DNA from 2 places in the Paenibacillus sp. ACRSA genome. Region 2 is predicted to be linked to the other one. Evidence: predicted binding sites of a transcription regulator. Region 2 holds the regulator's gene; the other holds the start of a gene.
What was found. The regulator CtsR, encoded in region 2, represses protease genes until heat stress. The targets are predictions, from matches to a motif close to ATGGTCAATAAAGGTCAAACA.
Positions count from the first base shown of each region.

Region 1: a site for CtsR is predicted at 11,202-11,222, ahead of clpP (ATP-dependent Clp endopeptidase proteolytic subunit ClpP). Genes of this name have one in related genera too.

Region 1 is NZ_JAKRNP010000010.1:105,281-120,556, forward strand. Features, by position in the region: gene rnr (ribonuclease R) at 1-2,275, opposite strand, end outside; gene secG (preprotein translocase subunit SecG) at 2,802-3,035, opposite strand; gene eno (phosphopyruvate hydratase) at 3,245-4,531, opposite strand; gene gpmI (2,3-bisphosphoglycerate-independent phosphoglycerate mutase) at 4,772-6,316, opposite strand; gene tpiA (triose-phosphate isomerase) at 6,318-7,070, opposite strand; gene MH215_RS23255 (phosphoglycerate kinase) at 7,104-8,285, opposite strand; gene gap (type I glyceraldehyde-3-phosphate dehydrogenase) at 8,433-9,440, opposite strand; gene MH215_RS23265 (sugar-binding transcriptional regulator) at 9,552-10,577, opposite strand; tRNA gene MH215_RS23270 (tRNA-Arg) at 11,060-11,134, shown strand; gene clpP (ATP-dependent Clp endopeptidase proteolytic subunit ClpP) at 11,314-11,910, shown strand; gene MH215_RS23280 (stalk domain-containing protein) at 12,109-13,206, opposite strand; gene MH215_RS23285 (hypothetical protein) at 13,552-15,276, shown strand, end outside.
Region 2 is NZ_JAKRNP010000021.1:48,500-63,775, reverse strand. Features, by position in the region: gene MH215_RS27895 (GNAT family N-acetyltransferase) at 1-871, shown strand, start outside; gene MH215_RS27890 (CtsR family transcriptional regulator) at 1,356-1,817, shown strand; gene mcsA (protein-arginine kinase activator protein McsA) at 1,847-2,371, shown strand; gene mcsB (protein-arginine kinase McsB) at 2,411-3,475, shown strand; gene MH215_RS27875 (ATP-dependent Clp protease ATP-binding subunit) at 3,705-6,164, shown strand; gene radA (DNA repair protein RadA) at 6,452-7,819, shown strand; gene disA (DNA integrity scanning diadenylate cyclase DisA) at 7,833-8,909, shown strand; gene pssA (CDP-diacylglycerol--serine O-phosphatidyltransferase) at 8,954-9,682, shown strand; gene MH215_RS27855 (nucleoside triphosphate pyrophosphohydrolase family protein) at 9,835-10,230, opposite strand; gene MH215_RS27850 (PIN/TRAM domain-containing protein) at 10,404-11,489, shown strand; gene ispD (2-C-methyl-D-erythritol 4-phosphate cytidylyltransferase) at 11,590-12,276, shown strand; gene ispF (2-C-methyl-D-erythritol 2,4-cyclodiphosphate synthase) at 12,279-12,755, shown strand; gene gltX (glutamate--tRNA ligase) at 12,791-14,254, shown strand; gene cysE (serine O-acetyltransferase) at 14,909-15,276, shown strand, end outside.

The DNA.
Region 1 (15,276 bases), on a different contig from region 2:
CTGTAGAGCCCAAGCCACCTTTGCCACCACGTGAACCGCTGAATCCACCTTTCGCTGCACCACGTCCACCGCTACCACCAGGGCGACCGCCTTTACCGCCGCGACCACCACTGAATCCACCAGGACGTTCACCGCGAGGCTTCATATCCACCATTTCAAAGTCAATCGTATACTCTTCCATGCTTACACGTGCTACGCGGATTTTCACTTCGTCACCGATCCGGAACACTTTGGAAGTACGCTCTCCAATGAGAGCCATATGTTGATCGTCAAAATGGTAGTAGTCGTCCGTGAGCGCACTCAGGCGAATAAGACCCTCTACTGTATTCTCCAGCTCAATAAACATACCGAAGCTCGTTACGCTGCTGATCATGCCTTCGAATTCTTCGCCCACTTTATCTAGCATATACTCCGCTTTTTTCATTTTCTCCGTATCACGTTCTGCTTCCACCGCAACACGTTCACGTTCGGATGATTGCTGTGCAATGTCCGCCATACGTCCAGCCAAGTACTCCTGACGATTTTCCGGCAGAGCTCCGTTGTTTTCAATAACCTCACGAATCACACGGTGAATAACAAGGTCAGGATAACGACGAATTGGAGACGTGAAGTGACTATAGAATTCTGCCGCCAGACCGAAGTGACCCGACATTTCGGAATCATACTTCGCCTGTTTCATGGAACGTAGCATCATCGTACTAATAACTGTCTGCTCTTTCGTTCCGTTGATGTCCTCAAGCAACGATTGGAGTGCACGTGGATGGATGGCGTTACCGCGACCTTTCACGTGGTGTCCAAAATTCGCCGCAAAGGCGAGGAAATTTTGCAGTTTTTCTTGATCTGGGTCTTCATGCACGCGATAGATGAACGGTACTTTAAGCCAGTGGAAATGCTCTGCCACCGTTTCATTAGCCGCTAACATGAACTCCTCAATGATTTGTTCCGCAATTGAACGCTCCCGTTTTACAATATCGATCGGTTTGCATTCTTTATCTACAATGATCTTGGACTCTTCAAAATCAAAGTCAACTGCCCCACGGCGCATACGCATCGCACGCAGCTTCAAGGCAATCTCCTTCATCAGATGGAAGTCATCCACCAGATCTTTATACCGTTCGAGCAATTCAGGCTCTTCGCCTTCAAGGATTTTACGAACATTGGAATACGTCATCCGCTCTTTGGTCTTAATGACACTTGTGAAAATATCGTGCTTCACAACCTTCATCTGGTCGTTAAACTCCATCTCACAGGACAATGTCAGACGATCCACTTGCGGATTCAAGCTGCATATGCCGTTGGACAGGCGCTGTGGCAACATCGGAATAACGCGATCCACCAAATACACACTACATCCACGGTTGTAAGCTTCTTGATCCAATTTAGAATTCTCGCGCACGTAGTAACCGACGTCAGCAATATGAACACCCAGACGGTAGTTACCATTAGGCAGCTTCTCAACGTTTACCGCATCATCTAAGTCTTTGGCATCCTCGCCATCAATCGTAACAATATTCAGTCCACGCAGATCACGGCGACCCTGTTGCACAATCTCCTCATCTGTAATGGAGTCCGGAGCCTGTTCTGCTTCACCAACGACTTCATCTGGGAAAGCTTCTGGCAATTGGTGTTTACGAATGACGGACAAAATATCAATCCCCGGCTCATCCTTATGCCCAAGAATCTCAATAACCTCACCCTCAGCCGCTGCACGGCCTTCTGGGTAACTAACGATCTTCGCTACAACCTTTTGTCCATCGACAGCTCCAGCAAAATTGGTACGCGGAATGAAGATATCCCGGTTAATACGTTTATCATCCGGAATGACGAATCCGTATACTTCATGGCTTTGGAATACACCGACGACTTGTGTCACCGCACGTGTAACAATGCGAACAATCTCGCCCTCCAAACGTCCACCTGATGGCCCTTTAGAAGTGACCTTCACAAACACGATGTCTCCGTTCATCGCACTTTTCATATCATTCGCGTGAATGTACACATCTGGGTGCTCTCGATCCTCTGGAATCAGAAACGCAAACCCTTTGGCGTGTGCCTGCAAACGTCCACGAACCAAGTCCATACGTTCAGGCATACCGTAACGGTTGTTACGGGTAAGCAAAATCTTGCCGGATTCCTCCAGCGTATTGAGCATAATCAAAAAAGATTTGAAATCAGCCGCATCTTCAATCTCGAAGTGCTGTTCCAGCTCTTGATAAGTCATTGGTTTATAAGCGGTCTCCCGCATAAAGTCGAGCAATTGTTGTTCTGTTATCATTAATATATTCACCTCGGGAAACATAAAAGTATGATCTGGTCTCATCTCTTTATGTATCGGAATCCTTACCAATTTCATGCAATGTAATGCATACCTTACTATCTCATACCCTAGTATACACGAATTCAATCCAGCACATCCGTCCCTAACAAAAAAACCACAGACGCAGGATTGCTTAAGCATAAGCACGCTTTCAAACGTAACTACGGATTATTTCAAGTTAGAATTACTTCTTCTATACTTACTGAAAAAGGGATCAATCCACATGTTCATGTATCATGAACCTCATTATAGGAATAGATTATGCGCGGAAGCACAGACAGGTACATTCCCTACATCGCAGGGGCATACCTTCGAAGGAAGGAGAACCGAACAGAAGAGAAAATTAAATCATGTGATTGTAGTGGCAGGAAAATACTGGACACGTTAAAACTTATTAAAAAACCTCCGTTTCTTCTCGAAACGAAGGTTAATCTTACAAGCGAATTCCGCTCATGCTATTGAATTGTATAAGAAAGTATCCTTCTTACTTGGACACGATCGTAACAATAATAGACAAAATCATGAAACCTGCACCGAGTACAACCGTTGCACGTTGCAAGAAAAGATCCAGTCCGCGCGCTTTCGTTTTACCGAAAAGATGTTCCGCACCACCGGAGATGGCACCCGCCAAACCAGCGCTTTTCCCGTGCTGCAGCAATACTACAGTGATTAGACCGATCGAGAAAACAACGAGCAGCAATTTCAAAGCAATATCCATTCTTTCCACCTCCTACCCATGTGGGCATAACATCTCACCATAAAAACAGTTAGTTTGATTGTACCATAGCTACTGCTGTGATACAAGTAGTGCTTCCTATACATTCATCCAACTTTATCCACTGTAATAGCAAAGTTTGACGCAGATTCCTCACCATAATAAAAAGACAAGCCGGTTACCCGGCTTGCCCGAAAAGCTGTATACACAGCTTATTTGTTGAGGTTGTAGAATCCTTTAAGACCATTGTATTGAGCCAGTTCACCCAGTTGATCCTCAATGCGGAGCAATTGGTTGTACTTCGCGATACGGTCTGTACGGGAAGGAGCACCTGTTTTGATTTGACCTGCATTTGTTGCAACAGCGATGTCAGCGATTGTGCTGTCTTCGGACTCACCGGAACGGTGGGAGATAACAGCAGTGTATCCTGCGCGTTTAGCCATTTCAATTGCATCAAATGTTTCAGTAAGTGTACCGATTTGGTTCACTTTGATCAGGATGGAGTTACCGATGCCTTGCTCGATACCTCTACCCAGACGCTCTGTGTTCGTTACGAACAAGTCGTCACCAACGAGTTGTACTTTGTCTCCCAATTTCTCAGTGAGCAATTTCCAACCATCCCAGTCATCTTCGGACATACCGTCTTCGATAGTGATGATTGGGTATTTCTCAACCCATGAAGCCAGAAGGTCAACATACTCAGCAGAAGTGTAAGATTTGCCTTCGCCAGCAAGTGTATATTTACCATCTTTGTAGAACTCAGTGGAAGCTACGTCCATACCCAAGAATACGTCAACGCCTGGTTTGTAACCAGCTTTTTCGATCGCTTCGATGATTGTAGTGATTGCTTCTTCGTTAGAACCAAGGTTTGGTGCGAAACCACCTTCGTCACCTACTGCTGTGTTCAAGCCTTTGGAGCTCAGTACAGATTTCAGGTTGTGGAAGATTTCTGCGCCTACGCGAAGAGCTTCTTTGAAGCTTGGTGCGCCAACAGGAAGAACCATGAACTCTTGAACGTCAATGTTGTTGTCAGCGTGCTCACCACCGTTGATGATGTTCATCATTGGTACTGGAAGAGCTTTAGCGTTGAATCCGCCGAGGTAAACGTAAAGTGGCAAGTCCAAAGCGTCAGCAGCAGCGCGAGCTACAGCCATAGATACTGCCAAGATTGCGTTAGCGCCCAATTTACCTTTGTTTGGCGTACCATCCAAAGTGATCATCAATTTGTCGATACCCAGTTGATCCAATGCATCCATACCGATTACTTCTGGAGCGATTGTTTCGTTTACGTTTTTAACAGCTTGCAGAACGCCTTTACCGAGGTAACGGGATTTGTCACCATCGCGAAGCTCAACAGCTTCGTGGGCACCAGTGGATGCACCAGATGGAACAATTGCGCGTCCGATTGCGCCGGACTCCAAGTATACTTCAACTTCTACTGTAGGGTTACCGCGGGAGTCAAGGACTTCGCGAGCGTACACGTCAGAAATAATAGTCATGAGTGATAATCTCCTTTAAATTTGGATTTATTTAAATTCGGGAAAACTTGTGCTTGCCCTTATTCACTACGTCAGCAGAATCGTCTTCCGATCGCTGTTATCCCCTGATTTCTTTGAACTTATCGTCATAAGTTGAAATCATGTGATAAAGGCGAACGCGTTGCTTCTTCAGACTATTTCTGCTGCCTTCGTTCCGGGGCAAACGCCAAACTACCCAATTCATATAAGAGGTTGTGTATCTTATTTACGGGTAGCGATGACAGATGTTCCTGTCATTTCTGCCGGTTTAGGCAATTGCATCAGGTCAAGAATTGTTGGCGCGATATCAGCCAAAATTCCGCCTTCACGCAATGTTACATTAGAGTCAGTAACGATAAATGGAACAGGATTCGTTGTATGTGCAGTGAACGGACGTCCTTGCTCATCGAATACCATATCCGCGTTACCATGATCCGCAGTAATCAGCACAACGCCGCCTTTTGCGAGAACTGCGTCGACAACACGTCCCATGCACTCGTCTGTTACTTCAACCGCTTTGATTGTTGGCTCCAGCATGCCGGAGTGTCCAACCATATCAGGGTTAGCGAAGTTCAGAATGATTGCATCGTGTTTGTCTGCTTCAATCTCGCGTACACATGCGTCTGCCACTTCATAAGCGCTCATCTCTGGTTGCAAATCATATGTTGCAACTTTTGGTGAGTTAATCAGTACGCGAGTTTCGCCTGGAAGCTCAACATCACGTCCGCCGCTGAAGAAGAACGTTACGTGCGGGTATTTCTCTGTTTCTGCAATACGCAGTTGTTTTTTGTTGTTCTGTACCAGAACCTCACCCAGTGTATTGTCGAGGTTCTTCGGCGAGTACGCCACATAACCTTCAACCGTCTCACTGAACAGAGTCAGGCACACAAAGTGCAAGCCTTGAGGGAACTTCGGTCCACGATCGAAACCGCGGAAGTCTTGGTTCGTGAATACTTGCGACAACTGGATTGCACGGTCAGGACGGAAGTTAAGGAAGATAACGGAATCGCCGCTTTCTACCAAACCTACCGGCTCACCATCCGCTTTGACGATAACCGTTGGTTCAACGAATTCATCAAATACGGATTTCTCATACGATTCTTCAACCGCTTTGAGTGGATCAGTGTATTTAGGGCCATCTCCATAAACGATAGCGCGGTATGATTTCTCAACTCGCTCCCAACGTTTGTCACGGTCCATCGCGTAATAGCGACCTTGTACCGTAGCGATCTTTCCTACACCAACCTCTTCAATTTTCGCGATCAGTTTTTGCATGAAGTCTTTACCACTGTCCGGCATAACATCACGGCCATCCATGAAGGCATGAATATATACATCATTCATTTCTTCTTTTTTGGCGAGATCCAGCATAGCGAACAAGTGGTCGATGTGACTATGTACGCCACCATCAGACAACAATCCGTAAAGATGAAGCTTTTTGCCGCTTTGTTTCGCTTCGCGTACAGCTTTAACGAGAGTTTCATTATCGAAAAACTCACCATCGCGAATCGATTTGGAGATACGGGTCAAATCCTGGTAAACGATCCGGCCAGCACCAATGTTAAGGTGACCAACCTCAGAGTTCCCCATTTGCCCTTCTGGCAAACCTACAGCCTCACCGCAAGCAGTGAGTGTTGTGTGTGGGAATTGGCTCATATAACGGTCATAATTCGGTTTTTTGGCTTGCGCTACCGCGTTGCCTTCAACCGTATTACGAAGACCGAAGCCATCCATGATGATCAGTGCTACAGGTTTTGGAGCTGTCATCTTACTTCGCCCCCTCAACAAGCGCGATGAACGAAGCCGGCTGCAAGCTAGCACCGCCAACAAGTGCGCCGTCGATGTCGCTTTGTCCGAGGTATTCAGTTACGTTCTCAGGTTTAACGCTGCCGCCGTATTGAATACGAACTGCATTCGCAACCTGCTCGTTGTACAGATCTTTCACCAATGTACGGATGTAAGCAATAACTTCATTCGCATCTTGGGAAGTGGAAGATTTGCCTGTTCCAATCGCCCAGATTGGCTCATAAGCAATAACGACTTGTGCTGCTTGCTCTGCAGACAGACCTTCAAAAGCAGCTACCGTTTGCACTTTGCATACGTCTTTAGTTTGGTTCGCTTCACGCTCTTCGAGCGTCTCACCAAGACAGAAGATTGGAGTCAATCCGTGACGGAATGCCGCATGCAGCTTTTTATTAACAGTCTCATCGGTTTCCGCAAAATATTGACGGCGCTCCGAGTGACCAATAATGACATAATCCACACCCAGGTCTTTCAGCATAACGCCACTGATTTCACCTGTGAATGCACCATTATCTTCAAAGTGAAGATTTTGAGCACCAATTTTGATGTTTGTACCTTTAACCGCTTCTACCAGTGTTGGCAGATTCGTAAATGGTGCGCAGATTACAGTTTCCACGCCTTCTACTTCCGCTTTTCCTTTAACTTCCTGAATGAAGTCATTAGATTCGGAAACAGTTTTGAACATTTTCCAGTTACCTGCAATAATCGGTGTTCTCATGGTTTTCAACTCCTTCATGCTATAGCTTAAATCTTATTTGTCGTTCAATGCAACTACGCCTGGAAGCACTTTGCCTTCCATGAATTCGAGGGATGCACCGCCACCTGTGGAGATGTGGTTCATTTTATCAGCCAATTTGAACTTCTCTGCTGCTGCTGCGGAGTCGCCGCCACCGATTACAGTGTAAGCTTCTGTCTCAGCGCAAGCTTGTGCTACTGCACGTGTACCGTGGGAGAATGGCTCGATTTCGAATACGCCCATAGGTCCGTTCCATACAACGAGTTTGGAGTTTTTAACAACGTCAGCATAGATCTCACGTGTTTTAGGACCGATGTCGATACCTTCCCAATCTGCAGGAATGTCGCCAACTTCAACGATCTTCGTGTTTGCATTCGCACTGAAATCATCAGAAATCACGATATCCACTGGCAGGTAGAAGTTCTTGCCCAATTTCTTCGCTTTTTCGATGAAGCCCAGAGCAACATCCAATTTGGACTCATCCAACAGGGATTGACCTACTTCATGACCTTGAGCCTTCATGAACGTGTAAGACAGACCTCCACCGATGATTACGTTGTCTGCAATGTTCAACAGGTTGTCGATCACATCGATTTTGTCCTTAACTTTAGAACCACCGATGATTGCTGTGAAAGGACGCTCAGGGTTAGAGATTGCTTTACCCAACACTTCAAGCTCTTTTTCCATCAACAAACCAGATACAGCCGGCAACAAGTGAGCGATACCTTCTGTTGAAGCATGTGCTCTGTGTGCTGCACCAAACGCATCGTTAACGAAAACGTCAGCCAGTTCAGCAAATTGTTTTGCCAGTTCTGGATCATTTTTCTCTTCGCCTGCATGGAAACGAACATTTTCAAGCAACAATACGTCACCGTTGTTCAATTCAGCGATTTGAGCTTTAACCGTTTCGCCAACGGAATCGTCAGCTTTAACAACTGTTTTACCAAGCAATTCAGACAAACGCTCTGCTGCTGGAGTCAAACGCAAGGATTCAACCACTTCGCCGTTAGGACGACCCATGTGGCTTGCCAAAATGACTTTAGCACCTTTTTCGATCAAGAAATTAATCGTAGGCAGCGTTGCACGAATACGCTTGTCATCTGTAATTTTACCATCTTCGAGCGGTACATTAAAATCTACACGTACAAAAGCCCGTTTTCCTGTCAATTCGATATCACGTACACTTTTTTTGTTCATCTGTATTTCCTCCGCACCCATGTATTTTGTGGACCAATGAAGAGCGAAAAACCCTTGTCAATCCTGGTGTTTTTGAGAAATTTGCAAAAGGTTGATATATAAAGAGCGGAAACAATACTCTGTTTCCGCTCTATGTTATTGCAGATATTACTTAATCATTTTTGCAAAGTGCTCCAAAGTGCGAACCAATTGTGCAGTGTAGGACATTTCATTGTCATACCAAGCTACAGTTTTAACCAATTGTTGGTCGCCAACAGTCAGAACTTTAGTTTGAGTTGCATCAAACAGGGATCCGAAAGTGATACCTTGGATATCGGAAGATACGATTTCGTCTTCAGTGTATCCGAAAGTTTGTGGATCGGAAGCTTCTTTCATTACTGCGTTAACTTCTTCAGCAGTAACTTTTTTACCCAATACAGTTACAAGCTCAGTCAGGGAACCAGTTGCTACTGGTACACGTTGAGCTGCACCGTCCAATTTACCTTGCAGTTCAGGGATAACCAAACCGATTGCTTTAGCAGCACCAGTTGTGTTAGGGATGATGTTTTCAGCCGCTGCGCGAGCACGACGGAAGTCACCTTTAGGGTGTGGAGCATCCAACGTGTTTTGGTCGCCAGTGTAAGCGTGAATTGTAGTCATCAAACCTTGAACGATTCCGAATTTGTCTTGCAACGTTTTTGCCATAGGTGCCAGGCAGTTCGTTGTGCAAGATGCGCCGGAGATTACAGTTTCAGTACCGTCGAGGATTTCATGGTTTACGTTGTAAACGATGGTTTTCATGTCGCCAGTAGCTGGTGCGGAGATAACAACTTTCTTAGCTCCACCTTTCAAGTGTTTCTCAGCAGCTTCTTTAGTTGTGAAGAAACCAGTACATTCCAGAACGATATCTACACCGAGGTCTCCCCAAGGAAGTTCTTCTGGGTTGCGGTTAGCCAATACTTTAACTTCTTTGCCGTTCACTTTGAAGAAGCCATCATGTACTTCAACATCGCCATCGAAGCGACCTTGAGTTGTATCATATTTAAGCAAATGAGCCAGCATTTTAGCATCAGTCAAGTCGTTGATTGCTACAACTTCAATGCCCTCTACATTTTGAATACGACGGAATGCCAAGCGACCAATACGTCCAAAACCGTTAATACCTACTTTAATCATGAGTAAGTTCCTCCCAAGTTTTGATTGAATTTTTTTATGAAGCTATATATTCAAGACAGACCGTGAAGTCCGTCAAGACAACAAATTTGAAGTGTTCTAAAAAACAAATTCTTATTCCAGTTCGGCAACGACGACTTTGGCAGCAGCCTCATCAATAATCAATATATCTTCCTGGCCGAATCTAAGCACGGAGTGAATGGCAGCCGCTTTGCTTTTGCCACCCGCAATCCCGATCACTACATCGGTTCGTTCGATATCTTGAAGTCGCATGCCGAGTGTAAGCATGGTGTGAACCACGTTACCCTGATCATTAAAATAATAACCGAATGATTCCGATACGGCTCCTTGCTCCTGAAGCTCTTCCACGATCTCTGTAGCAAGTTTACGTCGCCGTGCCATCTCCACGGCATCACCGATTCCGTGAATAACGATGCGCGATTGTCTAATCAGCTGCAGAATCTCCTGGACACCCGGATCTTGAACAAGGGATTCATAGGCATGGTCACTAAGCAAATCCGGTACATGCAGGAGTTTGTATTGTGCTCCTACCCGCTTTGCCATCGTGGATGCGATCGTATTGGCCTGAATTTCGAGGCTTTCTCCTAGTCCACCGCGTGCAGGGACGAACCAGACACCTTTGAGTGGTGTTGGCGGATTAAGCTGCTCTGCAACTTCAGCCGTTGTTGAACCGCCAGTTACGGCAACAACGTCGTTATCATTCATAATATTGCCAAGAGCCTTTGCTCCGGCCTTGCCCAGTTCCCGTTTGGCAAATGGAGATACGTCCGAATCGCCAGGAACAACGACTACCTTTTGCAGACCGTAGGCTTGCTTGATGCACTCTTCCAGTTCGGACAATCCGAACAGCTCTTTGGCGACGGGCTCTAACTGCTGCAGCAAATCATGACCTGCCTCGCTGATCTTCATTCCTGTACTGTCAATTTCAATAAGTCCCTGAGCCTTTAATAGATCGGTCTCAGCCCTCAGAACCCGCTCGGTCATCTGCATGGAATTAGCTAACGTTCTTCGTCCAATCACATCCGATAACATGATCTGGTGTAGAATCGTATACCTCTTCTTCAAGACATCCATGAGATCAGGCAGAAGCTGCTTTTGCACTTCTAAAATCTTTCGCATGCTTTCCACTCCCGCAAGCTTCTCGTTCCAAGCTCTCTTTCATGGCCTCAAAATGTCCCGGGTTAACTTTTTAAGTCCCACGTCTATTCTACCTAAAACTGACGCGACATGCAAGTGTTTCAAATGCCCCATTTCATAACGTTTCTTTAAGCTTGTACGCGCTTATTTTCACAATCTTGAGCTTCTAGTAGGCGTTGAATCTGTTTCACACTACATATAGAAGAAAGTCTAAATTATCATCTATATATGGCTCCATTCCTAACTTGCTCAACATGTGCAAAACCTCTTATAGCATGTACTTAAATGCGTTCTTTATCCACTTATCTTCATCATGATCATTTTCGTTGTATTCCAAACTATGAGGCTGATCATTTGCTTGCATTTCAACCACGCTTAAGATATAATCATTAATGCTGTCACATATTTGAAGCTCATTTGTGTGCAAGCATTCGTGCTACGAAAGAGTAGCCAACCATTCATGTGCGCCCGTGGTCCAATGGATATGACGTAGGCCTCCGAAGCCTGAGATCCAAGTTCGATTCTTGGCGGGCGCGCCATTCTTATTTCGTAGTACATAACCCTTTTAACCAATGAAACCGGAAAGGTTTCTTTTTTTTCAAAGTTAGTTTGACTTTCTTTGACTTTTTGTTTGGAATTGTTTATGATGTGGGTAATACGGTAACAGTTTAAATATAAACACCAATTTAACATTTACATTTCCGAGGAGGTTTTTCACGTGAGTTATATTCCAATGGTCGTTGAACAGAGCAACCGCGGTGAGCGGGCCTATGACATCTATTCCAGATTGCTGAAGGATCGTATCATCTTCCTTGGCAGCGACGTGAATGACGTTGTGGCGAATGCCATTATGGCACAGATGTTATTCTTGGCTGCAGAAGATCCAGAGAAAGACATTCACTTATACATCAACAGCCCAGGCGGATCCATCACAGCCGGTATGGCCATTTACGATACAATGCAATTCATCAAACCAGATGTATCTACAATCTGCGTAGGTATGGCAGCTTCCATGGGTGCATTCTTGCTTAATGCGGGTGCCAAAGGTAAACGTTTTGCATTGCCTAACAGTGAGATCATGATTCACCAACCACTTGGTGGAGCACAAGGTCAAGCTACAGATATCGAAATTCGTGCTCGTCGCATTCTGAAAATGCGTGACACATTGAACCGCATCATCTCCGAGCGTTCCGGTCAACCCCTGGAGCGTATCGAGAAAGATACAGATCGTGACTACTTCATGAGTGCTGCTGAAGCTGCCGATTATGGTATCATTGATAAAGTTATCGAAAGAGTAGGTTCAGAAGGCGTATAATCGTGAACTCACCTATAAAGTCATGAGTTGAAGCCTTCTTGGCTTCTAACTATGAACTAGTAAAATCCCACCATTCTACGAATGGTGGGATTTTTTTGTGATTTTATGATGATAGCAACTGCAACTACGCGTCGTTAAACTTCTGTTCTATACGTGATACATCCAATAATTATTGAACATATGATAACGTTTCTGCTCTTACTTTTCAGCTGCTACTCCACTGAATGGCGTTGCACCTTTAGGAAGCACTTCTTTGTACGTGAATGGGAACTCAGGGAACCCTTCAGCATACGCAGTGTACTCATACAGTTGGAAGAACACGACTATACCTGTTGGCGTAACGTAGAAGTCCTGATCTTTGTTCAATCCTGTATATCCGTCCAGATAACCGCCACGAGCTTTAAGCTGTGTGCCTACTTTTTTGCCAAGAGATTCACGCATGGATGCATTGTTCTGTAACACATCATTCAGCGTCAGTTCCTCGCCCGTTCCCAGATCAAATGTGTGTCCTGAACGGGTCGTCATGCCATGAGCTCCCGCGTAGTCCTCATAGCGCTGTGTAATGAGTCCTAGCACGCCATTTTCGTTATATGTCACAACATATGTGCTCTCAAAAGCATATGGGCGATCCGCAGTAGCAGCCCCATTCTCAGAAACCTGCTTCTTGAAGCCTGCTACAAATGCATTAGCCTCATCCTTCAGTACCTTGTTGATTGCCGCTTGAGCTTTATCATTCGCGAGTCCACTTACCTGCGGATATTGGATATCCACTTCAGCATTTTTGACAGTCGCTTTCACCGTAGCTGCTTTCACTGTTACATTGTTCTGCTTCACTTTGCTAAGTGTTAACGTCTTCGCTTGCCCATTCCAGCTTCCCTGAACACCCAGATAATCTCTCATCGCTGAGAAAGGAATGTATAACCGCCCTTGAATCAACTTCGCCTCAACGCCGGGATAGTAGTTATTCACTCTAAGCATTGGTGATCCATCAGCTAGACTAATTCTCATCTTATTGTTAGCTGCGGTCAGCGTATACTCTTTGTTCTTCGCATCATAGGTTAGTGTTCCACCTGCAACATCTTTGACCGCAGTTAGAGATACCCATGTAGATCCACCCTGCAAAAGCCCTTTTTGAGTCAGCGTCTTACCTGCGGATTTCAGCGTTACTTCAATAGGTGCCGTCACTTTAGATGAGACAGAAGCTGCTTGAACCGAACTTTCCTGCCACCCTGCTCCGCTACCTACAATAATTCCAGCTGCCAGCAACGCACTTGTCCATTTCTTCCATGATGTCATATATAAAAACTCCTCTCTAAATTCGCACTAAGGGTTCATTGCGTATGTATTTTGAACGACAACGCCTCATACGCTCACCTCTTTATTATAATTAACCCATTTGAGGAAAGGTTTACAGCTCCAGTTACAATCTTGACGATTAACTTGAAATAAATTGCACCGAAAATGACCGTTTTGTCACGAACATATCTACAAAAAAGATACCAAATGAACGATAAACAGGATTCAGCCCGTCCAATAATTCATTAAACAACATCAATAAACTCACCGATATTATGAATTAGGGTTAACCCGCACACATCTTGAAAAAAAGACAATATATGAAGAGGAAAGAGGAAACGTCGTATGATTATTAGGAAATGTATTGCCCTGTTGTTGATCTGTTCCCTATTGCTCACAATTCATCCCGAGACTGGACATTCAGCAGCAGCTACAGAAGGTAGCAAGGAAAAAGTAAGACACCGCACAACCTACATATTTGATGAAAGACAACAGCAGGTCACTGTAAGGACAACGGTAATTAGTTATGACACAGGTATGAAAAAGGTTAACGAGTATGATTTCACTGACTCATCGTTGCAGCCCTCTTCATATCGATTCACATCGACGAACGGATTCAACCAACAAGATGGTGTTGTCGTAGACACCACCCAAGGTTTGAAGGCTTATACATTAGCCTACCTGAACACAGGTGCCGTCATTTATGAATATGACTATGCCTCCATTAAGCTTCGCAAAATCACAGAGATTAAATCCAACAAATGGCTCAAACTTTGGGCGAAACAAGGGCTGTACTCCGTAAGATCGGATAACGGTGATACCCAGTACTATTCCCTTGTAGATAACAAACGAGTTTTATCCAATGGCAGTATTATTACGAGCCAAGATGTGACAGATACTAAATTCAGTACAAATCGTTCAACTTCGTCCACACCTCTTGGTGTATACTGCCCTGACGCAAAATTCACCAGTTGCTTTACCCTCTTATTTGGCGGATTAAAGGGTAGCCCCGTGAAAGTAACCAAAAATGACATCGTGTACGACACCAAACAGCCTGTCTCCAGTAAGACGTTTATGGCAGGAGACACAAAAATTAAGTGGACCAGCACTTATAAAGAACAGACCTACCGTGCGGTTGTAGAGGGGATTCGCGGCGGAAAAGCGACCTCACTTTTTAAAGGCGAAGTCAGAGATGTAAAAACGTTCGTCTCACCTAATCTTAAGTATTTGGTACTGATCGCTGATCCCTCGGTAGGAATCAAGAAAACCAAGGCAAGCAAGGTGCTTGTATATGATCTCAAAACATTGAAGCAGGTTCGATCCTACGAAAGCTTGTACCGGGCGAGCGTGGAAGGAATACAATGGGCCTCAGATGATTTGTATGTCATCGATTATTATTTCTCTAACCCACAGGCATACCCACCTTCCTTCTACTATATTCCGGAAGGAAAACACTTTAAGATTGAGTATAGTCAATATAGAGATTGGGTGAATTATTGGGACTCCTTCTCTTATGAAGGCATGTTCTTTTTAACACTACCTGTAGCAATCACCTCTGGTGAAGGCGTGCTTCGTTATAACGGACAACCTACGTTCTACATGAACGGCTTATATTATGTTCCTTTAGAGGAGTTCACGAATGCCTTCCATATTAAATATGAAATTCAAGGGGGAGACCTGTTATTTGAGCGGAATAGCAGAACCAGTAAGCTAGCCGTGAGTCAAAGCAAGCAACAGGTTGTCGGGGGTAAGGTTTATCTTCCACTGGGGCAATGGAACAAGGATCTTGGACTTAAAGTATCCATCGCAAGCAAACATGTCATGAATACCGAGCTACAATTCAGTGATGAGGAACGTAAAACGGATGCTGCCATGACACCTGCACCACTCGCTTATCGAGCAACTGTGGAAGAGGTGAAGCAGGTAGCCGGGGAATCTGTTTCTTTTGTAGGTACTCAACCTTACGAGATGAGCAATCCTGATCGCGCTGTATTTCGTAATATAGAAGTTGTGTTGAATCACAATCGCACGTTACGAATTCGGATGCAGAATTATAAGAATAATGGAGGA
Region 2 (15,276 bases):
TCGCAACAAACAGAGCATTTCGTTTCTGCATCCGTTCGCGTTTGCCTTTTATCGGAAGTATGGATGGGAAACATACATTGAGTACAAAAAATATAAAGTGCCTACTTCGCATTTACCTGCCAAAAAACAAACACCCGGAACGCTGCGCAGAGGCAATCCAGATCTGGATGTTTTAAAAAGTGTATATAATGCTTATGCGGAGCGCTATAACGGAATGTTGATCCGTGACGATGCGTGGTGGAAAGACTCGGTGCTTACGGAGGGAACCAGTCAGAAGGCCGTATATTATGATGAAGCTGGGCAAGCCCAGGGATATATATTATACGAGGTCAAGGAGCGTAAGTTCGCGATCGATGAGATCATTCATCTGAATGAAGAAGCGAGACAAGCCCTGTGGACTTTCATAGCCAATCATGATTCCATGATTGAAGAAGTTACATTACAAGCGCCAGCAAGTGACACTCTTGCTTTTCAATTGGATAATCCACGGATTCAGCAAGAGATTATTCCTTATTTTATGGCTCGTATCGTGAGTGTGGAGCAATTTATTTCTCAATATCCGTTTGCCAGTCAGGATTCCCCAGTACAGATTGCTCTTCAGGTTAAGGATGATCATGCACCTTGGAACGAAGGTGTGTGGCAATTAAATGTTGCCATGAATGGAACGGCTTCAATCTGGAAGGCTTCCGAACCTGTTTCTGAGGAGCAGACAGTACAAATGGATATTCAATCCCTTACTGCTGTGCTGATGGGGTACCGAAGACCTGCTGAAATGGAACAGATAGGCAGGATTTATGGGCCTGCTGAGGCAATTAGTGCTTTGGAGAATGCAATTCCTGTACGGGAAACGTATTTACTTGATTTCTTCTAAAGGATTAGAGTGATCAAAAAATTATAAGGATTAGTTTAATTGCAGCGCTGATGGTTCCTAAAATCACCTCATATAGCATAAAGGCGTAAAGGTAAGACAAATGGACTTCTCCAGCACTTTTGGAGAGGTTTTTTTGTGTCCAAAGAATATTTCGTGTAAAATCGTAAAAAATGAATAGTGACCCCACTTGGCAAACTCACAAAATATGCTATAATGTATATAAAGTCAAAGAAAGTCAAAGTCAACTGAGATCATCATTTCGTTTGACTTTCTTATGCCATCCGCTGAGTAGAGTGCGACTACACTTTTCTTTGCGGAACAAGCAGTATTAAAGGACCTTCGAGCGGCCTATACTCTCCCGGTAACACTTGTGCTATCCAGATTCGGTGTTTCACGGAATGGTTAAATGGGATGAGAAGGTGCACTCTGTAGGGGCGTGTGGGTCCTTATTGACTTAACGTTTCAGACAGTGGAGGATGAGTGGATGCGTAATATCTCTGATATTATCGAACAATATCTGAAGAGTATTTTGCATGAAAGTCCCGAAGGAATGGTTGAAATTCAGCGTAATGATCTGGCAGACCAATTCTCATGCGTGCCTTCTCAGATTAATTACGTCATCAGCACCCGATTTACCCTTGAGAAGGGTTATCTGGTAGAAAGCAAACGTGGTGGCGGTGGTTATGTACGTATTCAACGGATCGAACTACCTGCTCACTCGGCACTGCATAACCATTTGCATCATAGTATTGGAGATGAGATCGGGCAGACTGCTGCCGAAGGTCTGATCTACCAACTTGAGGAAGCGCGTTTCTTGAGCAAACGAGAGGCGGGGTTGATGCGGGCGGCTGTATCGAGAGAAATTATTTTGGTCAAACTTCCTTACCGGGATCAAATTCGTGCCAGAATGTTGAAGGCGATGTTAATATCTTTGCTCGGTAAATGAAAACTATCGGGATCAAAGGAGGTACATCAATGCTTTGCCAAGAATGTAATAATCGTCCGGCTACACTTCATTTCACGAAGATCGTGAACGGAGAGAAGACGGAATTTCATATCTGCGAGTCGTGTGCTCGTGAAAAAGGGGAAATGATTCCCGGAACAGCAGGTGGATTCTCCATTCATAACTTGTTGTCCGGTCTGCTCGATTTCGACCCATCTGGCAAAGGTGGATCCGCAGGAACACCACCTGCTCAATCCCTTCGATGTGAAGAATGTGGCATGACGTATTCCCAATTTAGCAAAATCGGCCGATTCGGCTGTAGCTCATGTTATAAATATTTTGATAGCCGTTTAGACCCGTTGTTCAAAAGGGTACATGGCAGCACCTCCCACGTAGGTAAAGTACCTGCAAGGGCGGGTGGGCGTATCAAGGTCAAACGACAAATTGCAGATTTGAAACGTACTCTTCAAGAAAGTATCACGCAAGAAGAATTCGAAGAAGCTGCGCAGATTCGTGACCAGATCAGAGAACTTGAAAAAGAAATAGCTCAGGAGTAAAGTTTGACATGAGTTTGACATGAGTAGGAGGGATGCGTAATGCCTAATCTGCCTTTTACAGAGAAGGCGCTCAGCGATTGGATGCGCAGTGATGCGGCTGATTCAGAGATCGTCATTAGCAGCCGTGTCCGGATCGCACGCAACCTACAGCATTATCCATTTCCGATGCTTGCATCCAATGAGCAATCGGAGGAAGTGCTGAATAAGCTGAGCGAAGTACTTCAATACGACGATGTTCATGCTTTTGGAAATTTCCACACTTTGGATCTAATCGATATTGATGAACTCGACAAACGTGTATTGGTGGAGAAACATCTGATTAGTCCCAGTCTTGCGAATGAATCCAAGAACGGCGCTGTCATTCTTAGTGAGGATGAATCCGTCAGTATCATGATTAATGAAGAGGATCATCTTCGGATCCAATGCCTCTATCCGGGGTTCCAGGTGAAAGAAGCCTGGGAGAAAGCTTCTGCGATAGATGATGCTTTTGAAGCGCATGTGGATTATGCATTTGATGATCGTAGAGGATACCTGACCAGTTGTCCTACCAATGTCGGTACAGGTGTAAGGGCATCCGTAATGATGCATTTGCCGGCTCTGGTCATGACACAACAGATTGGACGTATTCTAACGGCGGTTTCCCAGGTAGGGCTTACTGTCCGAGGGATTTACGGCGAAGGTAGCGAAGCAATGGGTAACCTGTTCCAGATCTCTAACCAGATCACGCTAGGACAGACCGAGCAAGAAGTTATCGAAAATCTGCATAGTGTTGTTTTACAGATGATTGGGCATGAACGTACGGCTAGAGAGCGACTGATTACAGACTCAAGACTGCGTATTACGGACAGGGTTATGCGTTCTTATGGTATTCTGTCTCACGCTGCCATTGTGGACTCGAAGGAAGCTGCACAGCGTCTCTCCGATGTTCGTCTTGGTGTAGATCTAGGTCTGCTGGAAGGACTCACTATACCGGTGATGAACGAGCTGAACGTCATGACTCAGCCTGGTTTTTTGCAGAAAACGTTCGGGGAAGATATGCGTACAGATGAACGAGATATCTACCGTGCTCAGCTAATTCGGGATACGATCAACCCCGCAAAGTAAGGTAGCTTTTCCAGAATTATAAATGAGGTTTCACGCTGCAATTGCAGCTTTTATATAATAAGGCAGATTTACATCAGGTCATAGCAACGTTTCTACAATAATTGATGTGAAATGCTTAATGATTTTATTCGCAGCATGGCTGCAGACAACGTGTTATAAAGAATACGGTGGAGAGCTTGGTTCAGTTGCTCTAGCCCGTTTTATCCAAAACCATGGAGGTGCAGGAGATATGATGTTTGGAAGATTTACGGAACGTGCCCAAAAGGTACTGGCATTAGCGCAGGAAGAAGCTGTCCGTCTCGGTCATAATAACATCGGTACTGAGCACATTTTGCTCGGCCTCATTCGTGAAGGCGAAGGTATTGCAGCCAAAGCGCTGATCGGCCTGGGACTCGGATTGGAAAAAATTCAGGATGAAGTAGAAACGCTGATTGGCCGTGGTCAGGAGCAACCTACTAACATTGCATATACGCCTCGTGCGAAGAAAGTAATTGAGCTATCTATGGATGAAGCCCGCAAATTGGGACACACATATGTAGGAACAGAACACATCTTGCTTGGATTGATCCGTGAAGGTGAAGGTGTAGCAGCACGTGTACTTAATAACTTAGGTATTAGCTTGAACAAAGCTCGTCAGCAAGTGCTTCAATTGCTGGGTAGCAGCGAAGCGGTATCAAGTCATAACGGAACACCTGCTAATGTTAGCACGCCAACTCTCGACAGCCTGGCTCGTGACCTCACGGCCTATGCGAGGGAAAACAATCTTGACCCTGTGATTGGACGTAGCAAAGAGATTGAGCGCGTAATTCAAGTGCTGAGTCGTCGTACGAAGAACAATCCGGTATTGATTGGTGAACCAGGGGTAGGTAAGACAGCGATTGCTGAAGGGCTTGCCCAAAAAATTATTGCAAACGAGATTCCAGAAACATTGCGTGATAAACGTGTTATGACACTGGATATGGGTTCAGTTGTAGCGGGTACGAAATACCGTGGTGAATTCGAAGATCGTTTGAAAAAAATCATGGATGAGATTCGCCAAGCAGGTAACATCGTCCTGTTTATCGATGAGTTGCATACTTTAATCGGTGCAGGTGGAGCAGAAGGTGCAATCGATGCTTCTAACATTCTGAAGCCAGCTCTGGCTCGTGGAGAATTGCAGTGCATTGGTGCAACAACGCTGGATGAATATCGTAAATATATTGAAAAAGATGCAGCGCTTGAGCGTCGTTTCCAACCTATTACGGTGGATCAACCATCCCCAGAAGAAGCTATTCAAATTTTGCACGGCTTGCGTGACCGTTATGAAGCCCATCACCGTGTGAAAATTACAGATGAAGCAATTGTACAGGCGGTTAAATTGTCTGATCGATATATTACTGACCGTTTCTTGCCGGACAAAGCGATCGACTTGATCGATGAAGCGGGTTCCAAAGTAAGATTAAATTCATATACAGTACCACCAAACTTGAAACAATTGGAGAGCCGTCTGGAAGATATCCGCAAGGAAAAAGATGCAGCGGTGCAAAGCCAAGAGTTCGAGAAGGCGGCAGCTCTGCGTGATACGGAACAAAAAATCCGTGAAGAGCTAGATGTAACGAAGAACCAATGGAAAGAAAAACAAGGTCGCACAGATTCTGAGGTAACACCTGAGGATATCGCACAAGTGGTAGCCAACTGGACTGGAATTCCGGTGAACAAGCTGAAAGAAGAAGAAACGCAGCGCTTGATGAACCTGGAGCAAATTCTCCATGAACGTGTTATCGGTCAAGATGAAGCTGTGAAATCTGTCAGCCGTGCTGTACGTCGTGCTCGTGCTGGTCTGAAAGATCCGAAACGTCCAATGGGTTCATTTATCTTCCTGGGTCCTACTGGGGTTGGTAAAACCGAGCTGGCTCGTGCGCTGGCTGAAGCGATGTTTGGTGATGAGAATGCAGTAATCCGTATCGATATGTCTGAGTATGGTGAGAAACACTCCACTTCAAGATTGGTCGGAGCGCCTCCAGGATATGTCGGTTATGAAGAAGGCGGTCAGTTGACAGAGAAAGTTCGTCGCAAACCGTACTCCGTAGTCCTCTTGGATGAAGTCGAAAAAGCACATCCAGAAGTGTTCAACATTCTGTTGCAAGTGCTTGAAGATGGTCGTCTGACAGATTCCAAAGGCCGCGTAGTTGACTTCCGCAACACATTGATCATTCTGACATCCAATGTGGGTGCAGAAGCGATTAAACGTAACTCTACGCTCGGATTCACTGCTGTGGTAGATGCAGGAGCAGATTATGACAACATGAAGGGTAAAGTAATGGATGAGCTGAAGAAAAGCTTCCGTCCAGAATTCCTTAACCGGATTGATGAAATTATCGTCTTCCATTCTCTCGAAGAAAAACACATTGCTGAGATTGTTACACTCATGAGTGAAGAACTTCGGAAACGACTGCGTGAATATGAAGTCGACTTCGAGCTTACGGACAATGCGAAGGCATTCCTTGCCAAAGCGGGCTTTGATCCAGCTTATGGTGCACGTCCACTACGTCGGGCAATCCAGAAGCATATCGAAGACAAATTGTCAGAAGAGTTGCTCACAGGCAATGTGGTCAAAGGTGACTCCTTACTCATTGATGAGGATAATGGCGCCTTGTCTGTAACTAAAAAAGATATTGTTCCTTCCACGGAAGAGATCGAAACGAAGTAACCCAATCGGGATCATTCGTTAAGAAATTCGTGGGAACGACTAAAGACCTTTCTGGCCTATGCCAGAGAGGTCTTTTTTGCAATCTGACCCATCTGGCTTCTTACCACTGATGAAGTGGCAATAACAGGAGTAGAAGATTCAGGAACATGTGTAAAGTTTACGATAATCCTTTACGAAAAATCTCAAACAATGGTAAACTTTTATTAACCCTGCGCGTTAGGAAGTCGGGGCAAAATTCGTCGAATAATGCAAAATGCTGTTATAAAATAAATGGTAGGAGTGCTGAAGTGGCCAAAGTAAAAACCAAGTTTCAATGTACGGAATGCGGCTATGAAGCCCCCAAATGGTATGGTAAGTGTCCAGGTTGTCAGTCATGGAATTCAATGATAGAAGAAACTGAAACGGTGGTCAAAACACAAGGGAGGAATTCTCCCCTATTTGACAGTAAAGATAAACCGCTTCCTATCATAGATATAGATAGCGGTCAGGAGCCGCGAGTGCAGACTGGAATTGGAGAACTGAACCGTGTATTGGGTGGCGGGATCGTTCCAGGTTCTCTCGTTCTGGTGGGCGGAGATCCGGGTATCGGAAAATCAACATTGATGTTGCAGACGTCTCATGCGTTGACACATTCAGGTTTACGTGTGTTATATGTATCGGGCGAGGAATCGGTAAAACAAACCAAATTAAGAGCAGATCGTCTTGGCGCACTCTCTCCTGAGCTATATGTGCTGTGTGAAACCAATATGGAGCGTGTTGAAGAAGCGGTGGAGCAGATCCAGCCGCATTTTCTTGTCATCGACTCGATTCAGACAGTATATTTGCCCGAAGTTACCAGTGCGCCGGGAAGTGTAGCTCAGGTAAGGGAATGTACATCAAGGTTCATGCGAATTGCCAAAGGTCGAGGCATTGCAACGGTTCTCGTAGGGCATGTTACCAAGGAAGGTGCCATTGCTGGGCCACGTATGCTAGAACATATGGTGGATTGTGTGCTCTATTTTGAAGGGGAGCGTCATCATACGTATCGTCTATTGCGGGCAGTGAAGAATCGTTTTGGTTCCACGAATGAGATCGGTATTTTTGAAATGGGTGAAGATGGACTCCGTGAAGTCGGTAATCCATCAGAGCTCTTTCTGTCGGAACGTCCACTCGGCGTAGCTGGATCTACGGTGGTAGCGAGTATGGAAGGAACACGACCCTTGCTCGTGGAGCTACAGGCATTAATCTCTGCCACTCATTTCCCTTCTCCGCGTCGTATGGCGACAGGCATAGATCACCACCGGTTAAACTTGATCATCGCTGTATTGGAGAAACGGATGGGAATGTTTCTGCAAACCCAGGATGCCTATCTTAATGTAGCGGGGGGCGTACGCCTAGATGAACCTGCTGTGGATTTGGCAGTTGCAATCAGCATCGCTTCTAGTCTAAGAGATGTACCAACCAAACCAGACGATGTCATATTTGGCGAAATTGGTTTGACGGGTGAAGTTCGAGCTGTATCACGAGCCGAACAACGTGTAAAGGAAGCCGAGAAGCTTGGCTTCAAACGAGTCATTTTACCAGAAAAAAGCTTAAAGGGCTGGAAACATCCTCGCGGGATACAACTGATCGGTGTAAATACCGTGGCAGATGCACTAGCGGTCGCTTTAGATTAGGGGGCATAACAAGATGAAAGATTCGAGCCAACTGGATAATATGAATGAGTTGTTAAGGTTGATCGCACCAGGTACACCTTTCCGCGAAGGTCTGGAGAACGTGCTGCGCGCCAAAACGGGGGCACTGCTTGTTGTAGGATACAGCCCTGAAGTGATGGAAGTGGTTGACGGGGGATTTTCAATTAATTGTGATTTCTCTCCGAACTACCTGTATGAACTTGCAAAAATGGATGGTGCCATCATTCTCAGTGAGGATCTGAAACGAATTTTATATGCGAATACTCAACTGATTCCAGATTCGTCTATATCTTCTTCAGAAACAGGGATTCGTCACCGTACAGCGGAGCGCGTAGCGAAGCAAACAGGCAAATTGGTGGTGTCCATCTCCCAACGTCGGAATATTATTACCCTGTATCAGGGAACACTCAGATATTCACTGAAAGAGATCGGTGTAATCTTGACCAAGGCCAATCAGGCTATTCAAACGTTGGAGAAATATAAAGCCGTTTTGACACAGTCTCTAACCAACCTCAGTGCTTCAGAATTTGAAGAACAGGTAACCATTCCCGAAGTCGTGAATGTTATTCAGCGGACAGAAATGGTGATGCGGATCAAAACGGAAATTAAACGGTATATTCATGAATTAGGCAACGAAGGAAGACTGATCTCCATGCAAATGGAAGAGCTAGTAGGTACAACGGAAGAAGAGGCATGGTTGCTCTACAAAGACTATGCACGCGACGATAGTGATGACAAGATTCGCGAAATTATTGTGGGTTTGAAGAGATTGTCGGATGATGAACTGCTTGATGCACATCATATTGTACGTTTGCTCGGATACCCTTCATCAGCAGCGACGTCTGAGGACTCGGTTGCGCCACGTGGATTCCGGGTATTAAATAAGATACCCCGTCTACCCAATGTCATCATTCATAACCTGGTGGATCAATTTGAACAGTTGCCTCAAGTTATTATGGCAACCATTGAAGAGTTGGATGAAGTGGATGGAATCGGTGAAGTGCGTGCTCGCACGATCAAGGAAGGTCTGAAGCGACTACAGGAGCAAATGTTTATCGACAGACAAATGTAAGAGTTGTGCCTATAATGGCTTGAAGATGATGAGGTGAAACAACGATGTTAACCAGATTCATTCCGAATCTCTTTACCTTAGGTAATCTGTTTCTTGGAATGATGGCAATATTACTTGCAATTGAGGGGAACTACAGTTTAGCAGCGATTATGGTTATTGTTGCGATGCTACTGGATGGTCTGGACGGACGGGTGGCACGAGCATTGAATGCCCAGAGTGAATTTGGCAAGGAGCTGGACTCTCTGTCGGATATGGTATCGTTTGGTGCCGCTCCAGCGCTGATTGTGTTTATGGTTTCATTTCAAGATGCTTCACCAGTATTAGCTTGGATTGCAACGGCGAGTTTTCCAATCTGTGGTGCGATTCGCTTGGCTAGATTTAATGTACGTCCGGGGATTCCGGGATACTTCACGGGTCTGCCGATTCCAGCAGCAGGTGGGGTGCTGGCGACACTATCTTTGTTTAACAAAGATATCGGCCCAATCAGTATGATCATCGCCACATTGTTGTTGTCTTATCTGATGGTGAGTTCACTCAAATACCCCAACTTTAAAAAGGTCGGCTTACCTCGTAAAGCGATCTGGATCGCTCCATGGGTGGTTGCCTTTGCAGTAGCTATAGCGGTTATGTTCCCAGAGAATTTGTCGAAGTTAATCTTTATTCCACTTGTGCTGTATGCTTTATATGGAATGAAGCACAATTTACGGACAGCAGCCTCTCGTAGCCGAGCTAAGAAACGTAGAGAAGAGAAGTCTTCCCGTTCGGATCGGTAAAAGGGTATAAAAGCAATCACGTATATTTATATGCTATAGAGCAGTTTCAATAATGCAAAAAGCACGTGTGCTCCGACTTCGGAGCCACGTGCTTTTCTCGTTATTCCAATCTATACGTTAACAACCAACCTCGTGCAGTGATGATGCATCGTTTATGACAAATTGAACATCCCTAACGTCGAACATTTCTGTGACTCGTGATTCACGACCTCTTCCATGTTGATGTCCAAGAGATTGCAGAGAGCAGACATATAAAACAGGTTGCGTCCTAGTTCGGAACTGATCACCTCTTTACAATTCTCACACAACTCACCTTCGACATGCGTCTCCAGTAAACCCTTGGTCTGAGCAATACCACTCTCAGGGGCATACTGTTGCTTCGTAGCGTGCAGCTCAATGCAGCCGCATTCGGTAATGGCCTTGGACACGGCACGGTTGACCGAAGCCCCGGCTTGTCCCGTTTTGGACAGCACATCAATCAAACTGCGGTGACGCAATAACAGCTCAGAAACTTGATCCTGAAAAGCCTGTAAACTTAGCGTACTCATTTTGCTACTCACCTCGGGATATGAATTGAATTCATTATATGCCAATTTTTTATCTTCTTTCAACTAAGGATTGCATCTTTTCCAAAAAGTTCTTGTTTATGGGATTAGCATTTTAGGAATTGGATCATACTGGATATGAAGATGGAAATATCATGAAGGAGGTGCAGGGACGTATGTGGAAAAAAGGCATTTTAACTTTTACAGGATTGTGCGGAGCATGGTTCGGCTATACAGCATATCATCTGGCAGGGAAATCCATCCCTTGGATGGCAGAATGGATTCAATCCGCAGGGCTCTTGGGAGCTGGGGTATCCACTGCGCTGGGAGCCGTATTATTTATGGCTGCATGCAATCTAGGTGGCACACTGATCGCCGATCGACTGCATAATGGAATTAATGCTTTGGCAAAAGTACCTATGAATGAATTAGCAGCAGGTGCAGTAGGTACGGTTACAGGTTTATTGGTGGCGTTGTTGCTCTATCCTTGTTTAACATGGTTAGGGACAGCCGGAGAGGTGCTCCAAGTAGCGCTGACGGTTGTTAGTGCATATTCGGGCTATATGCTTGCACTAGCCAAAAAAGACGATCTAGCAGCCTTCTGGATGTCAGGACGATGGGGGCATCCTGAGGCAGATGAAGGACGACGCTTAGAGGAACATAAGATTTTGGATACAAGCGTAATTATTGATGGGCGGATTGCAGATATTTGCAAAACCGGATTTATCGAAGGCACGATTGTCATCCCTGAATTTGTGTTGGAAGAATTACAACATATAGCTGATTCATCCGACCTGTTGAAACGAAACAGAGGGCGGCGAGGACTAGATATTCTGAACAAAATTCAGAAAGAGCTCGACGTTAAAGTGCTGATTTATGAAGGTGACTTTGAAGAGATATCTGAGGTGGACAGTAAGCTGGTCAAGCTTGCTAAAGTACTTCAGGGCAAGGTCGTTACGAATGATTTTAATCTGAACAAGGTGTGTGAACTTCAGGGTGTATCTGTGTTGAACATCAACGATTTGGCGAATGCGGTCAAGCCAGTTGTGTTGCCAGGTGAAGAGATTATGGTGCAGATCATTAAGGACGGCAAGGAACATGGACAGGGCGTGGCATACCTGGATGACGGTACGATGATCGTTGTAGAAGGTGGACGCGAGTATATCGGCATGATGATGGAAGTGCTGGTGACCAGTGTACTGCAGACATCTGCGGGAAGAATGATTTTTGCGAAGCCGAAACTGTTGGAAAAAGCCCAATAAAAACGGTATGATGGGTAGTGTATCGTAGCACATATTGGATATCCCTTGTGGTGTTTGATATAGCGAACGATAAACTGACAGACAAGGCAGGGATTGCGGCATGGATAAAGGGTGGGGCGTTGTCGTTGTGGCGGCAGGTCGGGGAACCCGGATGGGTACAACCGAGAGTAAACAGTTTCTGCTGTTGCAGGACAAGCCCGTTTTCATACATACGCTTGAAGTGTTTGCGGCTCTGGACGAGATGCGCGAGATCGTGCTGGTGACCGGAGCTGGAGATGTTGAACGCTGCCTGAATTGGGTAAAAGAATACCATCTGGAATCACGAGTTCGTGTCATCCCCGGCGGGAAAGAGAGACAGCATTCGGTCCATGAAGGCCTCAAGGCCCTAGGAACGGATTGGGTCCTCGTTCACGACGGGGTACGTCCTTTTATTAACCGTGAGCAGATCAACGCTTGCATGACAACTGTGCTGTCTGGCGGGGGTGCTGTTCTGGCGGTTCCTGTTAAGGATACGATCAAACAAGTGAATGCGGAAGGTGTCGTTACGGCGACGCCAGACCGCAGCAGTCTGTGGAGCATTCAAACCCCGCAGGCTTTTCGTCTTTCTGCATTGATGCTTGCATATGAGTCGGCAGAGAAGGATGGCTTTCTAGGAACAGATGATGCGATGCTGGCAGAACGCCAGGGCATAACAGTCAAGGTTGTGGAAGGCAGTTATACGAACATTAAGTTAACGACGCCGGAAGATTTACAGTATGCCGCGTTTTTGCTGAGGGGAGAGAAATAGCAATGATTCGTGTAGGACAAGGGTTCGATGTGCATCAGTTAGTAGAGGGAAGACCTTGCATTATTGGCGGAGTGACTATTCCTCATGAAAAAGGGTTGTTAGGCCATTCGGACGCTGACGTGCTGCTACATGCCATTAGTGATGCTATTCTGGGTGCGCTGGCACTTGGTGATATCGGCAAACATTTCCCGGATACCGATCCGGAATTTAAGGATGCAGACAGTGTGAAACTCTTGGAACATGTGTGGCAGCTTGTGAAGGATCGGGGATACCGCCTTGGTAACATTGATTCAACCATCATTGCACAGAAGCCGAAGATGGCACCTTACATTCCACAGATGGCCGAGGTTATCGCTAAGGTACTGGAAGCGGAAGTGGATCAAGTGAATGTCAAAGCAACAACGACAGAGCAACTCGGATTCCCTGGTCGTGGAGAGGGTATTGCAGCTCAATCGGTTGTTTGCCTTGTTCGCGTGTGATATCATCAACCAACGAAGAGACGGAGGGGATAGTTATGAGCACGGAAGTACGCGTGCGCTACGCGCCGAGTCCAACGGGACACCTACATATCGGGAATGCCCGTACGGCGCTGTTTAATTACTTGTATGCTAAACATAATAACGGCAAATTCATTATTCGTATTGAGGATACGGATGTGAAGCGTAACATTGCTGGTGGAGAAGAAAGTCAACTGAAGTATCTGAAATGGCTCGGCATCGAATGGGATGAGAGCATTGATGTGGGTGGAGAATACGGGCCATACCGTCAGACGGAACGGCTGGATATCTACGGCAAATATACTCAAGAGCTGCTGGATAAAGGTCTTGCTTACCATTGCTATTGCACAGAAGCGGAATTGGAGCAAGAGCGTGAAGAGCAGACAGCGCGTGGTGAGACTCCGCGTTATTCGGGCAAACACCGGGATCTGACACCAGAGCAACGCAGTGCATTTGAAGCAGAAGGCCGCGTGGCGAGCATTCGTTTCCGTGTACCAGAGGAACGGATCTACACGTTTGATGATATGGTTAAAGGAACCATTTCGTTTAACAGCAAGGAGTCTGGAGACTTCGTTATCGTCAAAAAAGATGGCATTCCTACGTACAACTATGCGGTAGCAGTGGATGATCACATGATGAAAATTTCCCACGTATTGCGCGGGGAAGATCATATCTCCAATACGCCGCGTCAGTTGATGATCTATGAAGCGCTAGGCTGGGAGCCGCCGCAATTTGGTCACATGACGTTGATTGTAAATGAAAATCATAAAAAGCTGAGTAAACGGGATGAATCCGTTATTCAGTTTATTGAACAATATGATCAGCTCGGCTATTTGCCAGAAGCGATGTTCAACTTCATTTCCTTACTTGGCTGGTCGCCAGAAGGAGAAGAGGAGATCTTCTCACAAGAGCAGCTTATCCAAATTTTTGATACGAAGCGCTTGTCTAAGAGCCCAGCAGTATTTGATACCAATAAACTGGCACACTTGAACAATCACTATATCAAAAATGCAGATCCAGATCGGATTGCTGAAATGGCAATTCCTCATCTGCAAAAGGCAGGACGGATTGCTTCTGAGCTGTCGGCTGAGCAGAAAGAATGGGCTTATACACTCGTTCATCTCTATCAAGAGCAGATGACAGCTGCTTCGGATATCGTTGAATTGTCTGAAGTATTCTTCCGTTCAGATCTCGAACTGGAATCTGAAGCTGCAGCGGTACTCGCTGAAGAGCAGGTGCCGACTGTACTGAAAGCTTTTGCTGACAAAGTTCAAGCAAGTGATGAGTTTACGCCAAGCAAAATGGCAGCACTCATCAAAGAAGTACAGAAAGAAACTGGATTTAAAGGCAAACAGCTCTTTATGCCAATTCGTGTAGCGTTAACAGGGCAAACACATGGTCGCGATTTGAATCAAACCATTGTACTGCTTGGTCGGGACACAGTGATTGAACGTTTGCATGCCCAAGTAAAAGGGGCATAATCCAGCGAGAATACAATTCTTCTATAGTTGCATATAAGCGACGGACTTTTGAACAACCTCTTTAAGTGTTTATTTTCTGTCGATTACAAGGAAAGCCTGTTGTCAGTCTCAACCCTTTTCGCTATAATAGCAACACAACGAATAAATGATATGATTTATCTATATAGAACAGCAAAGACCGGGAGGAGTACGTTGAGCCGGACAGATTCAGAGAGGATGGCCCTGCCTAAAGAATGAAGTTCTTTGGTGCGGTGGCTGTGAGCCATCCGCTGTCCGTCAACCGAAATGCGCCTGTGAGCTGCATAGCCGAATCCAGCCCCGCCCTTGTCGATTAGGTAAAGGGAAAACGTTAGGATAGGTTGTGACGGTTGGTTCCCGTTATTAGACCGTTTGAGGGTTCATTGTTATACAAGTGAACTGAGCAGAGTGGGACCGCGATCAACGCCTCTGTAGCTTACATAGCTACAGGGGCGTTTTTTGTATGTCTGGACATGTAACTCTTTCAAAGATAATCAAATCACAGCGGTGTTGAATTACAGTGACAGCGGTACGGAGTCCTAACATGTGCATAGGTGTGAAGCTAGGAGTACACTATCAAGGAATGCGCCGTCCGGTAAACCGGAGGACGAGAACCTGAACAAGAGGGGAACGAGCATGTTTAAGAAGATCAGATCAGATATCCAGGCGGTGTTTGAAAACGATCCAGCGGCCCGGGGATGGTTTGAGGTGGTATTTACTTACTCGGGGCTGCATGCGATATGGGCGCATCGGATCGCGCATTTTTTATACAAGCGAAGGTTCTTCTCGTTCGCCCGGTTCATTTCACAGATTAGCCGTTTTATGACTGGAATCGAAATCCATCCTGGTGCTACAATCGGCAATCGGTTGTTTATTGACCATGGAATGGGTGTAGTTATTGGTGAAACGTGTGAGATCGGTGACGACGTTGTTATCTATCAAGGGGTTACTCTTGGGGGGACGGGAAAAGAAAAAGGTAAGAGACATCCGACAATTGGTAATAA